DNA from 2 places in the Pseudomonas sp. B21-054 genome. Region 1 is predicted to be linked to the other one. Evidence: predicted binding sites of a transcription regulator. Region 1 holds the regulator's gene; the other holds the start of a gene.
The links. Region 1 encodes FliA, which starts transcription of late flagellar genes. Its sites were predicted from a motif close to CTAAAGTTTNNNNNNNNNNNGCCGNTAA; they were not measured.

Region 1 (8,146 bases):
GCGCAAGACCCAATCGCGTATCGCCAGCGCCCAGGCCGAATTGAGCCTGCGCAGCAGCGAAGGCCAGGCCAGCGCGGGCACCAATCGTCAATTGTTCGCCGGTCAGCCGCTGACGGCCGGCCTGCCGTTGACCGCCGCCGAGCCGCTGATCGAGCAGGCCCAGGTCGAGCCACGTCGTCCGGCACCGGCTCCGGCCGCGCCAGGCGCGGGTATCGACCCGCGTGCCTTGGACTCGATGCGCTTTGAACTCAACAGCCTGCGTGAACTGATGGAAGTCCAGCTTGGCTCCCTGGCCTGGAACCAGCTGCAAGGCAGCCGTCCAGCCCAGGCCAACCTGTGGCGTCGCCTGCAACGCATTGGCCTGTCCGGCCCGTTGTCCCGGGACCTGCTGGCGCTGATCAACGGTATCGAAGAACCTCGCCAGGCCTGGCGCATGTTGCTGGCGCACCTGGCGCGGATGATTGCTACACCGGAAGTCGAACCGCTGGAAGAGGGTGGAGTGATTGCGATGGTCGGCCCTGCCGGCATGGGCAAGACCACCACCCTGGCCAAGCTCGCCGCCCGTTATGTACTCAAGTACGGTGCCCAGAGCATTGCCCTGGTGAGCATGGACAGTTTCCGCATCGGCGCTCAGGAACAACTCAAGACCTTGGGCCGGATCCTCAATGTGTCGGTGACCCATGTGGATCCGGGCCAGTCCCTGGCCCAGGCACTGGAACCACTGCTGCGCAAACGCGTCGTGCTGATCGATACCGCCGGCCTGCAAGCCAGCGATCCGGCCCTGCGCATGCAGCTCGAAAGCCTGGCCGGGCGCGGCATTCGGTCAAAAAATTATCTCGTGTTGGCAACCACCAGCCAAAAGCAGGTTCTAACCGCCGCGTACCACAGCTACAAACGCTGCGGGCTAGCCGGCTGCATCCTGACTAAGCTGGACGAAACGGCAAGCCTGGGCGAGGTGTTGAGCCTGGCGATCGGTCATGAACTACCGGTGGCCTATCTGACCGACGGACCGCGGATCCCGGATGATTTGCATCTGCCGCGCCGTCATCAACTGGTCAGTCGTGCCGTGAGTGTGCAAATGCAGGAAGAACCCAGCGAGGAAGCCATGGCTGACATGTTCGCTGACATCTACCACAGCCCGACCAAACAGGTCGGCTGAGGTAATCATGAATATTTTTTGTACCTACATCGATGGTCTGCCATGCATTGTTCCGAATGGGAACGCGCAGCCAGTAATGTGGCCTCCGTCTAAGTAAGACAAGGTAAAGAACGAACATGGGCAGCATGCATCCCGTACAGGTGATCGCGGTGACCGGCGGCAAAGGTGGCGTCGGGAAGACTAACGTGTCAGTGAACTTGTCCCTGGCTCTGGCAGAGCTTGGCCGACGGGTCATGCTGCTGGACGCCGACCTGGGCCTGGCGAACGTCGATGTGCTGCTGGGGCTCACCCCCAAGCGCACGCTGGCGGACGTCATCGAAGGTCGCTGCGAACTGCGCGACGTGCTGCTGCAGGGGCCAGGCGGTATTCGCATCGTGCCGGCGGCCTCTGGCACCCAGAGCATGGTTCATCTGACCCCGGCCCAGCACGCGGGCCTGATCCAGGCCTTCAGCGACATCGGTGACAACCTCGATGTGCTGGTGATCGACACCGCAGCCGGTATCGGTGACTCGGTCGTCAGTTTCGTCCGCGCCGCCCAGGAAGTACTGCTGGTGGTCTGCGACGAACCGACGTCCATCACCGACGCCTACGCCCTGATCAAGTTATTGAACCGTGACTACGGCATGAACCGCTTCCGCGTCCTGGCCAACATGGCCCAGAGCCCGCAGGAAGGGCGCAACCTGTTCGCCAAGTTGACCAAGGTCACCGATCGCTTCCTGGACGTCGCCCTACAATACGTCGGCGCCGTGCCGTACGACGAAAGCGTACGCAAGGCCGTCCAGAAGCAACGTGCCGTTTATGAAGCTTTTCCCCGTTCCAAATGCGCGCTGGCGTTCAAGGCGATCGCCCAGAAGGTCGACACCTGGCCACTGCCGGCCAACCCTCGCGGGCATCTGGAATTTTTCGTCGAGCGTCTTGTGCAACAAACAGCAGGGCCCGTGCTATGACTGCCAGCGGTTACAACCATCTCTACAAAAAATCGGCACGGGACGCCCAATACGAACTGATTGAGCGTTATGCGCCACTGGTCAAGCGTATCGCCTATCACTTGTTGGCGCGGTTGCCGGCCAGTGTCCAGGTCGAGGACTTGATCCAGGCGGGCATGATCGGCCTGCTCGAAGTATCGAATAAATACGATGCGAGCAAGGGCGCCAGTTTCGAGACGTATGCCGGTATTCGCATCCGTGGGGCGATGCTCGATGAAGTCCGCAAGGGCGATTGGGCACCGCGTTCGGTGCACCGTAATACCCGTATGGTCAGTGACGCGATTCGCGCTATTGAAGCTAAAACCGGGCGTGACGCTAAAGATCACGAGGTTGCGGCCGAACTCCAGTTGAGTCTCGATGATTATTACGGGATTTTGAACGATACCTTGGGCAGCCGCCTGTTCAGTTTCGACGACCTGTTGCAGGACGGCGAACACGAAGGGCTGCACGAGGACAATGCGAGTGCTCACATGGAGCCGTCGCGTGACCTGGAAGATGAGCGTTTCCAGAGCGCGCTGGCGGATGCGATTGCCAATTTGCCGGAGCGTGAGCGACTGGTCTTGGCGTTGTACTACGACGAAGAGCTGAATCTCAAGGAAATCGGTGAGGTCCTGGGGGTCAGCGAATCGCGGGTCAGCCAGTTACACAGCCAGTGCGCGGCCCGTTTGCGGGGGCGTTTGGGGGAGTGGCGAGCGCGCTGACTGCAGTGTGGGGACACTGCGAACGAGGTTGGTCTGGCAAGCACTGCGCCAGTCTCCATTCGCGGGGCTCCAGACCGTTGTCGAGTGTTGTGCCGGATTGATTGAAATGGCGCGTTCAGGTGCTGGACGCGTTTAAGACTGCTTGGAGGTCGAATTGGACAAGAACATGAAAATCCTCATCGTTGATGACTTCTCAACGATGCGGCGGATCATAAAAAACCTGTTGCGTGACCTTGGGTTCACCAACACGGTCGAGGCCGACGATGGCACCACTGCCATTCCGGTCCTCAACAGCGGGAGCATCGACTTTCTGGTGACTGACTGGAACATGCCCGGCATGACCGGTATCGACTTGCTGCGCCATGTGCGCGCCGACGAAAAACTCAAGCACCTTCCCGTGCTGATGGTGACTGCCGAAGCCAAGCGCGAGCAGATCATCGAAGCGGCTCAGGCCGGTGTAAACGGCTATGTGGTCAAACCCTTCACGGCCCAGGCGTTGAAAGAGAAGATCGAGAAAATCTTCGAACGCATCGGTTAACCGCGCCACGGGGGAGCTATGGATAACGAATCTTCAATGGGCGATTTTGAATCGACCCTGAAAAAACATGCCCGCGAACTGGTCGACAGCCTTGAAAAAGGTCGTTTTGGCGATGCGGTTCAAATGATCCATGAGCTCAACCAGACCCGTGACCGGGGTCTGTATCAGGAAGTGGGCAAGCTCACGCGTGAATTGCACAGCGCCATTGTCAATTTCCAGATCGACCCGAACATGCCCCAGGCCGAGGAAGTCTCGCAGATCACCGACGCCACCGAGCGTCTGGGTTATGTGGTCAAGCTGACCGAGGCCGCAGCGAACCGCACCATGGACCTGGTGGAAAGCGCAACGCCGCTGGTCAATGGCCTGAGCGAGGAAGCCCAGGCCTTGAGCACCGACTGGGGTCGGTTCATGCGGCGCGAAGTCGGCGCTGAGGAGTTTCGGGACCTGGCCCGGCGGGTCGACGGTTTCCTGACGCGTAGCAGCGCCGATAGCCGCGCGGTGGCAAGCAATCTCAACGACATTCTGCTGGCTCAGGACTATCAAGACCTGACCGGTCAGGTGATCAAGCGCGTGACCCAATTGGTCACCGAAGTCGAAAGTAATCTGCTCAAACTGGTGTTGATGGCCAGCCAGGTCGACCGCTTTGCAGGCATCGAACACGACCGTGAAGCGATCCTTGCTGAAAAAGATCCACAAAAACATCTCTCTCAGGGTGAAGGTCCGCAGATTCATGCCGATAAAAGAGAAGACGTTATGTCCGGTCAGGACGATGTGGACGATTTGCTGTCCAGCCTTGGATTCTGAGTTTTAGCCCTGTTTTAGGAGCAGCCATTAATGAGCTTCGGCGCCGATGAAGAGATCCTTCAGGATTTCCTGGTTGAGGCCGGCGAGATTCTAGAGCAACTGTCTGAACAACTGGTCGAGCTGGAAAGCCGACCGGATGATGCGGACTTGCTCAATGCAATTTTTCGCGGTTTCCACACTGTAAAAGGAGGCGCCGGCTTCCTCCAGCTCAATGAGCTGGTGGAGTGCTGCCACATTGCCGAGAACGTGTTTGACATCCTGCGCAAGGGTGAACGCCGCGTTGATTCGGAACTGATGGACGTGGTGCTTGAAGCGCTGGATGCGGTCAATAGCATGTTCAGCGAAGTGCGTGAGCGCTCGCCGATCACCGCGGCCACGCCTGAGTTGCTCGCTGCGCTGGCACGCCTGGCGGAGCCGCAATCGGCGGACGAACCCGCTCCGGCTGTCGAGGCCGCCGTTGAAGAACCGGTCGCCGAGGAATCGGGCGACATCACCGATAACGAATTTGAACAGTTGCTGGACTCGCTGAACGCCGTCAAGGCCCAGGCCGAGGCCCCGACAGCGTCGGTAGCCCCTGCTGCGCCCGCCAATGTGACTGCTGCCGCCAGTGATGAAATCACCGACGACGAGTTCGAGTCGTTGCTCGACCAGCTCCATGGCAAAGGCCAGTTCGCTCCCGATGCAGCCGTCCCAGCGGCGGCCCCGGCCGCCCCGAAAGCGGCGGGCGACAACTCCGACATCACCGACGACGAATTCGAAGCCTTGCTCGATCAGTTGCACGGCAAGGGCACGTTTGCCGTTGACGCGCTGGATTCGGCGATTGCTTCCGCGCCGAAACCGGCCAAGCCTACCGCCGCCGCGGCTGGCAGTGACCTGATCAGCGACCACGAATTCGAATCGCTGCTCGACGAACTGCATGGCAAAGGCAAGTTCACTGAAGTCGGTACGGCTGCCGCAGCGCCTGCTGGCGCGGCTGCCGCGCCGACGGCCAAGGCTGCTGCGCCCAAACCCGCTGCCAAGGCTCCTGAGCCCAAGGCCGAGACACCCAAGACCGAAACGTCCAAGCCTGCTCCGGCCGCTGCCCCTGCAGCCGCCCGGGCTCCGGCGGCTCCACCCGCGGAAAAACCCGCCAGCGAAGCCGAGACCACCGTTCGGGTCGACACTGCGCGCCTGGACGAGATCATGAACATGGTCGGCGAACTGGTGCTGGTGCGTAACCGTCTGGTGCGCCTGGGCCTCAACAGCCAGGACGAAGCGATGTCCAAGGCTGTGTCGAACCTCGACGTGGTCACGGCCGATCTGCAGACGGCGGTCATGAAGACCCGGATGCAGCCGATCAAGAAAGTCTTCGGGCGCTTCCCGCGCCTGGTTCGTGACCTGGCTCGCCAGCTCAAGAAAGAAATCAACCTGGAACTGGTGGGCGAAGAAACCGACCTGGACAAGAACCTTGTCGAGGCCCTGGCCGACCCGCTGGTCCACTTGGTGCGCAACGCGGTCGACCACGGCATCGAGTCGCCGGAAGAACGCGAAGCGTCGGGCAAGGTGCGTAGCGGCAAGGTGATACTGGCCGCCGAGCAGGAAGGCGACCACATCCTGCTGTCGATCTCCGACGACGGCAAAGGCATGGACCCGAACGTACTGCGTTCCATCGCGGTGAAACGCGGTGTGATGGACAAGGATGCCGCCGACCGCCTGAGCGACACCGAGTGCTACAACCTGATCTTCGCGCCGGGCTTCTCGACCAAGACCGAGATTTCCGACGTGTCGGGCCGTGGCGTGGGCATGGACGTGGTGAAAACCAAGATTTCCCAACTCAACGGTTCGATCAACATTTACTCGACCAAGGGCCAGGGCTCGAAGATCGTCATCAAGGTCCCGCTGACCCTGGCGATCATGCCGACCCTGATGGTGATGCTGGGCAACCAGGCGTTCGCTTTCCCACTGGTCAACGTCAACGAGATCTTCCACCTCGACCTGTCGCGCACCAACGTGGTGGACGGCCAGGAAGTGGTGATCGTACGGGACAAGGCACTGCCGCTGTTCTACCTCAAGCGCTGGCTGGTCAGCTCCGCGGCTCATGTGGAGCAGGGCGAAGGCCACGTGGTGATCCTTTCGGTGGGCACCCAGCGGATCGGCTTCGTCGTCGACCAGTTGGTGGGCCAGGAAGAAGTGGTCATCAAGCCGTTGGGCAAGATGCTCCAGGGCACCCCGGGCATGTCCGGCGCCACCATCACCGGCGACGGCCGCATCGCGTTGATTCTCGATGTGCCAAGCATGCTCAAGCGTTACGCCGCTCGGCGTATTTGATTCTGGAGGGGCGTGGCCCAGGGCCGCGCCTCGTCTAACGGAGTGTTTATGGTAGTTAAAGTCCTGGTGGTGGACGATTCGGGGTTTTTTCGCCGCCGCGTCTCGGAAATTCTTTCGGCGGACACGAGTATTCAAGTCGTCGGTACGGCGACCAACGGCAAAGAGGCAATCGATCAGGCGCTGGCGCTCAAGCCAGATGTGATCACCATGGACTACGAGATGCCGATGATGGATGGCATCACGGCCGTGCGGCATATCATGCAGCGCTGTCCGACCCCCGTATTGATGTTCTCGTCCCTGACCCATGAAGGCGCCCGGGTGACCCTCGATGCGCTGGACGCCGGGGCGGTGGATTTCCTGCCGAAGAATTTCGAGGACATTTCGCGCAACCCCGACAAGGTTCGGCAGTTGCTGTGCGAGAAGGTCCACAGCATTTCCCGCAGCAACCGGCGTGTCGGTGCCTACAGCGCGCCTGCGCCGGCTCCTGCGCCCAGCCCTGCGCCAGCCCCGGCTGCGTCGGGCGGTTTCAATCCGGCCCCGGTGCGCAGTGCTCCGGCCCCGGCACCCGCTCGTCCAGTGTCCACCAGCACATCTTCGCCGGCTCCCAAGCGCAAAGCCTACAAGCTGGTCGCCATTGGTACGTCTACCGGTGGCCCGGTGGCGCTGCAACGGGTCCTCACACAGTTGCCGGCCAACTTCCCGGCTCCCATCGTGTTGATCCAGCACATGCCCGCCGCCTTCACCAAGGCCTTCGCCGAGCGTCTGGACAAGCTGTGCAACATCAGCGTCAAGGAAGCCGAGGATGGCGACATCCTGCGTCCGGGCTTGGCCTTGCTGGCGCCGGGCGGCAAGCAAATGATGATCGATGGTCGCGGCGCGGTGAAAATCCTGCCGGGCGACGAGCGTTTGAACTACAAGCCTTGCGTGGACATTACCTTCGGCTCCGCAGCCAAGTCCTATGGTGACAAAGTTCTGGCGGTGGTGCTCACCGGCATGGGCGCTGACGGTCGCGAAGGCGCGCGGCTGCTCAAGCAGGGCGGCAGTGCAATCTGGGCTCAGGACGAAGCCAGCTGCGTGATCTACGGCATGCCGATGGCCATCGTGAAAGCGGACCTCGCCGACGCGGTGTACGGCTTGGACGACATTGGTAGACACCTGGTCGAGGCGTGCCTGTAATGGATGTGCTCAGCCTGATCGGCATCGTCATGGCGTTCGTCGCCATCATTGGCGGTAATTATCTGGAAGGCGGTCATCTGGGGGCATTGGCCAACGGTCCCGCGGCATTGATCGTGCTGGGTGGCACCATCGGCGCCGCGTTGTTGCAGTCGCCCATGAGTGCGTTCAAGCGCGCCATGCAAGTGCTGATCTGGATTCTGTTCCCGCCTCGCGTGGACTTGGCCGGCGGTATCGATCGGGTGGTGAACTGGAGCCTGACCGCGCGCAAGGAAGGCTTGCTGGGGCTGGAAGGGGTGGCCGATGCCGAACCCGATAGCTACTCGCGCAAGGGCCTGCAATTGCTGGTGGACGGTGCCGAGCCAGAAGCCATCCGCAGCATCCTGGAAGTGGATTTCTACACCCAGGAAAGCCGCGACATCGAAGCGGCCAAAGTCTTCGAAAGCATGGGTGGCTACGCGCCAACCATCGGCATCAT
Region 2 (7,187 bases), 780 kb from region 1:
ACCATCCTGGAAGCCTACAAGGACTTCGAGATCCGCATTCACCAGCAGGACCGTGGCGTACGCCTGGAGCTGCTGAACGCGCCGGCCGACGCCTTCGTCGACGGCGAAATGATCGCCAGCACCCGGGAAATGCTGTTCAGCGCCCTGCGCGACATCGTCTACACCGAGAATGAACTGGACAGCCAGCGCATCGACCTCAGCTCATCCCAAGGCATCAGCGACTACGTTTTCCACCTGCTGCGCAACGCCCGCACCTTGCGTCCTGGCGTCGAGCCGAAAATCGTCGTGTGCTGGGGCGGTCACTCGATCAACACCGAAGAATACAAATACACCAAGAAAGTCGGCCACGAACTGGGCTTGCGCAGCCTGGACATCTGCACCGGCTGCGGCCCGGGCGTGATGAAAGGCCCGATGAAAGGCGCCACCATTGCCCACGCCAAGCAGCGTATCCATGGTGGTCGGTACCTGGGCCTGACAGAGCCGGGCATCATCGCCGCCGAAGCGCCGAACCCGATCGTCAATGAGCTGGTGATCCTGCCGGACATCGAGAAGCGCCTGGAAGCCTTCGTGCGTGTCGGCCATGGCATCATCATCTTCCCGGGCGGTGCCGGTACGGCAGAAGAGTTCCTGTACTTGCTGGGCATCCTGATGCACCCGGCCAACCAGGACCTGCCCTTCCCTGTGGTCCTCACCGGACCGAAAAGCGCCGCACCGTACCTCGACCAGTTGCACGCGTTTGTCGGTGCGACCCTGGGCGAGGCGGCGCAGAAGCACTACCAGATCATCATCGACGACCCGGCCGAAGTGGCCCGGCAGATGACCCAGGGGCTCAAGGAGGTCAAGCAATTCCGCCGCGAGCGCAACGACGCCTTCCACTTCAACTGGTTGCTGAAAATCGACGAAGGCTTCCAGCGCCCGTTCGACCCGACCCACGCCAACATGGCCAGCCTGGGCCTGAGTCGCGACCTGCCCGCCCATGAACTGGCCGCCAACCTGCGCCGGGCGTTTTCGGGAATTGTGGCGGGTAACGTCAAGGACAAAGGTATTCGCCTGATCGAGGAACATGGCCCGTACGAGATCCACGGCGACGCCGCCATCATGGAACCTCTCGACCGCCTGCTTCAGGCTTTCGTCGCCCAGCACCGGATGAAACTGCCGGGCGGCGCGGCGTATGTGCCGTGTTATCGCGTGGTGACCTGACTTTATGGGTGGGGTTTATAGGTCGTGTGTATATCCATTTTTTGTGTAACGGCTACCTATGGTTCCGCCGTTACCAAAAAAACGGATATACACACTAACCATAAACCCTAAGCCCCCCAAAACCACGCTCACAAAACCGGGATCAACCGCATCAACCCACCCTCACCCACCTCGACACTCAGCCCAAGATAATCCTTGATCATCGGATGGACGCTGACCAGCGGATGCGTATGGGTCGCCGTCACCACCCTCACATCCGCCCCCGCCGCCTCACCGGCCTGGATGCCTGCCTTGGCGTCTTCAAAGACCAGGCACTCTTGCGCTGCCACATGCAACCGCTCGGCCGCCAGTCGATAGCAAGTGGGATTAGGTTTGCCATCGCTAACATCCTCGGCAGTGACCATTACTCCGGGGCGCGGAATGCCCGCAGCTTCCATACGGCGCAAGGCCAATGCCATGGGCGCCGAGGTGACGATTGCCCATCGCTCTGGCGGCAGGCTTTGCAGAAATGCAGCCGCACCGGGCACTTGCACGACACCTTCGACGTCTTCGATTTCCTCCCGGGTAATCTGCTCGGCTTCGGCCTGGGCATCCACCCCCGGCAGGTGCTGGCGGGCGATGGTGTCGATGGCGCGCACGCCATGGATCGTCGGCAGGAACGTCGCCACGTCCACACCGTGGCGCAGGGCCCAGCGTGTCCAGATCCGCTCGGCGGCGGCGATGGAATTGAGCAACGTGCCGTCCATGTCGAAAAGGAAGGCGCGGTAGGCAATGTTGAGTGAAGGGCTGGCTGGCATCGGATCCTCGGTGACGGGGGACAGGTGACGGCCACTGTAACATCGCCAGGCACCGAACCCTTGTGGGAGCGAGCTTGCTCGCGATAGCGGTGAATCAGCCTGCATCGATGCCGAGTGTGCCGACGCCATCGCGAGCAAGCTCGCTCCCACAGGGACCAGCGGTGGGTCGACTACACCAACCGCTCAATCGGCTGATGCTGCCAGACCAATTTGTAATACAGCGTCTGCAACACCAGCATGCTCAGGTAAGCCACCGGGAACGCCATCCATACCCCTTGCAACCCGAAGTGCGCGTCCAGCAGATACGCCGCCGGCACTTGCACACCGACGATGCAGAAAATCGAAATCGCCACCGGCACCAGCACCGTGCCACTGGCGCGCATGATGCCGCCGACGATGGCCTGGAAGCCGAACACCAGCAGGCTCCAAAGCATGATGTGCAGCAGATGTTCGGCCTGCACTCGCGCTGCCGGATCGGTGATGAACAGTCCCAACAGCCAGTGGGACAACAGGTACCCCAGGAGCACCAGCCCACCGGTGAGCCAGAGGTTGAATGCAAGCCCCGTGCGCAGGATCGGCCCCAGACGCTCCAGCCGGCCGGCACCGATGGCCTGGGCGCCGAGGATCGAGGCGGTGATGGCAATCGACAGCGCCGGAAACTGCACGTAGTTAACGATCTGCGTCACCGCGCCGTAGGCCGCCGTGGCCTGGGAGCCGTGGCGATTGACCAGCGCCAGGATCACCAACTCCGACAACGAGATCACCACCATCTGCAACCCCGTCGGCAGGCCGATGCGCAGCACCTTGCCGAGGATGTCCCTGTCCAGGCGCATCGCCGCGAACAACGCACGGTCTGGCGCCAGGGCATGCTCGCGGCGATTCAGGCGCCACGCCAGCATCAGCATCGCCGACGTCGTCCCCGCCAGCCCCGCCCATGCCGCGCTCTGGATGCCCATCTGCGGCAACCCCAGCCAGCCGCGAATCAACGCCGGCGTGAGCAGCAACCCGATGCTGGTGGACACCAGCAGCGCCAACATCGGTGACACCGTATCGCTCACCCCGCGCAGCAATTGGGTGAACAGCACGAATACCAGCAACATCGGCAGGATCCACAGCATGACCCTGGCATAGGAAACGGCGTCCTCCAGCACGTCGGCCGGCGTGCCGAGCCCTTGCAACGCCTGACGCGCAAAGACACTGCCAAGCACCGCCGCCACCAGGCCAATGATCGCCCCCAGCAACAAGGTCGAACCGGCGATCGCCTTCACCGTGCCGGTTTCGCCGGCACCGTAGGCTTGCCCGATCAACACTCCCGCCCCCGCGCCCAGGCCGATCACCAACGCGATAAAGAAAAACACGATGGGAAACATGCCCGACACCGACGCCAATGCCTGGGTGCCGAGCATCTGGCCGATGTAAATGCTGTTGAACGTGCCGGACATGGACTGCAGGAAGTTGGACAGGACCATGGGAGTCAGGAACAGGAGGTAGGTTTTCCAGAGAGGCTGGGTGGACATGGGCACTCGTGATGGCAGGTTCGAAATCCGATGCAGGGTAATTTAGCTCAATCCTTACATCTGGTTTCAGAAGAATTTGATCGTTCCCACGCTCTGCGTGGGAACGATCAATCATGGGTGGGGCTTATACCTTCGTCGGTCCACCTCGACATTTTCCAGACTGTGTCTAATCTGAAGTAGCACAGTGCCACGCACCGTGTAGGCCAATGCCTACAGCAATTCTGGAATCGGACAGCCGGTCTTAAAGTCCGAACGAGGGGCGCAGATAACCAGTTATTCGCAAATAACCTGTTTGTAACACTGTTCAAGGACCGAACCATGACGTCGTATTCACGCGGTCATTCCTTCCCCAAATCCCAACCACGCCTGCTCTGGAATCCGGTGCTAGTGACCATTGCCGCGGGCGTCGGCGTGCTGGCACTCAACGGTCCGAGTGCGCAAAACATCGGTTTGAGTATCACACTCCTGGCCTTGGGCATCGGTGCCGGCGTATGGAGCGCCCGTTCGCAACGTCACCAGCTTGATGCATCCATCGCCGAGGCCATCGCCCGCAATGAGCTGCACGCCGCCGAACATCCAGGCCACAAGAACAGCGCACAACTCAACGAAGTCATCCTCGGCGCCATGCCGATCTGGGCCAAGCAGGTGGAAAGCTCCCGGCAGCAGACCGAAACCGCGATTGTCTCGCTGACCAGCCGCTTCACCGGCATTTCTTCACGCCTGGAAGACACCGTGCAAGCCTCGCAGCTGGCCGCCGGCGAACTGACCGGCAAAAGCAGTGGTGGCGCGGTGCAGGTGCTGGCCCAGAGCGAAAGTGAACTGGTGCAGGTGATCGATTCCTTGAAGGCCACCCAGGCCAGCCGCGACGAGACGTTGGCCCAGGTCCGCAACCTCACCGCCTACACCGGCGAGCTACGGACCATGGCCGCCGATGTCGCGGCGATTGCCGCGCAGACCAACCTGCTGGCCCTCAACGCCGCCATCGAAGCCGCCCGTGCCGGCGAAGCCGGACGTGGCTTTGCGGTGGTGGCGGACGCGGTGCGCAGCCTGTCGAGCAAGTCCAGCGAGACCGGCCAGCAGATGTCGGCCAAGGTCGACATCATCAACAACGCCATCACCCAATTGGTCCAGGCCGCCTCCAGTGGCGCGGACCAGGACAGCCATTCCGTGGCCGGCTCCGAAGACAGCATCCAGCGCGTGCTGGAGCGTTTCAAGAGCGTCACCGGGCGGCTGGCCGAATCGGCTGACCTGCTGCAACAGGAAAGCTTCGGCATTCGCGACGAACTCACCGAAGTGCTGGTCAGCCTGCAATTCCAGGATCGGGTCAGCCAGATTCTCAGCCACGTGCGCGACAACATCGAGGACCTGCATGTGCACATGCAGCAGGCCAGCCAGTCGCCCGACCAGGCCGTCTCCATCGACGCCCGCCAATGGCTGGCACGCATGGAAACCACTTATGCCACCGACGAGCAACGCCGCAACCACCGCGGCGACTCGGGCGCGCAACAGGTTTCACAGGAAATAACCTTCTTTTAGGAGAGCCACTCATGGCTAAAAGTGTATTGGTTGTCGACGACTCCGCGAGCGTCCGGCAGGTCGTCGGTATCGCGTTGAAAAGTGCCGGCTACGATGTGATCGAGGCCAGCGACGGCAAGGATGCCCTGGGCAAGCTCAATGGACAGAAAGTGCACCTGATCATCAGTGACGTGAACATGCCCAACATGGACGGCATCACCTTCGTCAAGGAGGTCAAGAAGCTCGCCAGCTACAAGTTCACGCCGATCATCATGCTCACCACCGAATCCCAGGAATCGAAGAAACAAGAGGGCCAGGCGGCGGGTGCCAAGGCCTGGGTGGTCAAGCCATTCCAGCCGGCGCAGATGCTGGCGGCGGTGTCCAAACTGATTCTTCCCTGATTGCCGGAGGCTGTGATGCCGTTGCTGTACGAAACATTGGATGACACCGCGCAGGTTCACATCGACGGCGAGCTGACGATCTACACCGCGGCGGACCTGGCAGCGCAGCTGCTGCCGCGCCTGGGGGCGACGCCACATATGGAACTGGATCTTTCGCAGGTCACGGAGATGGACGGCGCCGGCCTGCAACTGCTGATGATGGTCCAGCGCGAGGCCCCCAAGGCAGGTACCCAACTGACGCTGACCGGTTACAGCAACGCCGTCACCGAAACACTTGCCCTGTGCAACCTGGTTGCCTAGAGGCCCCGTAACACGTCGGACACGACAAAGGATATGCGCGTGAGCATCAATCTCGATCAGGCACAACAAACGTTCATTGTCGAGGCACGGGAACAGTTGCAGGCGATGGAAGAATCCCTGCTGCAACTGGAAAGCGACCCCGAAGACGATGATGCCATCGGCGCGATCTTCCGGGCCGCCCACACGATCAAGGGTTCGGCCGGACTGTTCGGCCTGGAACCGATCGTCAGCTTCACCCACATTGTCGAAGACGTGCTCGATCGCCTGCGTGACGGCAGCGTCGCCGTCGACCCGGGCTTGATCGCCGTGTTGCTCAAGTCCGGCGATCACATGCTCGAGCTGATCGACGTGGTCGCCAACCAGGGCTCGACCTTGCAGCCCCCTGCCCTGGCCCGGGAAATGGAGCTGTGTCAGATCCTGCAGGAATATCAGGCACCGCCGACGGCGCCGGACATCCGGCCCACGCAGGCCGCCACAACCCCAGCGACCGAGCCTGGCGAAGCGCGCCTCTGGCACATTTCCCTGCGTTTCGGCCGAGATGTCTTCCGCAACGGCATGGACCCCCTGTCGTTCCTGCGCTACCTGCAAACCCTCGGTGAAATCGTCGAGATCACCACGCTGACCGACACCCTGCCTTCGCTCGAAGAGTGGGATGCCGAGTCCTGCTACCTGGGTTTCGAACTGGACGTCCGTTCGAGCGCCCCTTACGCGGCACTCAACGAAGTGTTCGATTTCGTCCGCGAAGACTGCGCGATCGAAATCTCCGCCGTTGACGAGCCCGCCACGCCAGCCGGCACCCACCTGGTTGCACAAGCGCAAGAAGCCAGTACCGAAAGCACCGCCATGATGACCACCGGCGAGTTGATGGCCGATCAACGCTCGACCCCACGACTGCCCGCCCAAGTAGCGGACAAGGGCGAAAACAAGGCCAAGGACGGCGCCTATGTGCGGGTCAACGCCGACAAGCTGGACGAATTGATCAACCTGGTGGGGGAACTGGTCATCGCCAGTGCCGGGGCCAGCCTGCTGGCACGCACCTGCAATAACGACCCATTGCAGGAGTCCACCTCGACGGTGTCCGCACTGGTGGAGGAAATCCTCGATGGCGCCCTGCGCCTGCGCATGATCCCCATCGGCGAAACCTTCAACCGGTTCCGGCGGGTCGTGCGCGATGTCAGCCAGGAATTGGGCAAGGACATCGACCTGATCATCAGTGGCGCGGAAACCGAGCTGGACAAGACCGTGGTGGAAAAAATCGGCGATCCACTCATGCATTTGCTGCGCAACGCCATGGACCATGGCATCGAAACCGCCGAAGCACGGCTGGCGGCCGGCAAACCGGTCAAGGGCCATCTGCACCTCAACGCCTATCACGACTCCGGCAGCATCGTGCTGGAAATCGCCGACGATGGCGCCGGCCTGAACCGTGACCGGATCCTGGAAAAAGCCCAGGAACG

Region 2: LOY70_RS11965 (methyl-accepting chemotaxis protein) is a predicted target of FliA. The motif match lies at 3,756-3,783, and genes of this name have one in related genera.

The regions. Positions count from the first base shown of each region.
Region 1 is NZ_CP087204.1:1,867,250-1,875,395, forward strand. It holds gene flhF (flagellar biosynthesis protein FlhF) at 1-1,159, shown strand, start outside; gene fleN (flagellar synthesis regulator FleN) at 1,276-2,106, shown strand; gene fliA (RNA polymerase sigma factor FliA) at 2,103-2,846, shown strand; gene LOY70_RS08305 (chemotaxis response regulator CheY) at 3,013-3,384, shown strand; gene LOY70_RS08310 (protein phosphatase CheZ) at 3,403-4,188, shown strand; gene LOY70_RS08315 (chemotaxis protein CheA) at 4,219-6,495, shown strand; gene LOY70_RS08320 (protein-glutamate methylesterase/protein-glutamine glutaminase) at 6,544-7,671, shown strand; gene LOY70_RS08325 (flagellar motor protein) at 7,671-8,146, shown strand, end outside.
Region 2 is NZ_CP087204.1:2,643,313-2,650,499, reverse strand. It holds gene ppnN (nucleotide 5'-monophosphate nucleosidase PpnN) at 1-1,200, shown strand, start outside; gene LOY70_RS11975 (HAD family hydrolase) at 1,329-1,997, opposite strand; gene LOY70_RS11970 (MATE family efflux transporter) at 2,168-3,514, opposite strand; gene LOY70_RS11965 (methyl-accepting chemotaxis protein) at 3,833-5,050, shown strand; gene LOY70_RS11960 (response regulator) at 5,062-5,430, shown strand; gene LOY70_RS11955 (lipid asymmetry maintenance protein MlaB) at 5,446-5,730, shown strand; gene LOY70_RS11950 (chemotaxis protein CheA) at 5,770-7,187, shown strand, end outside.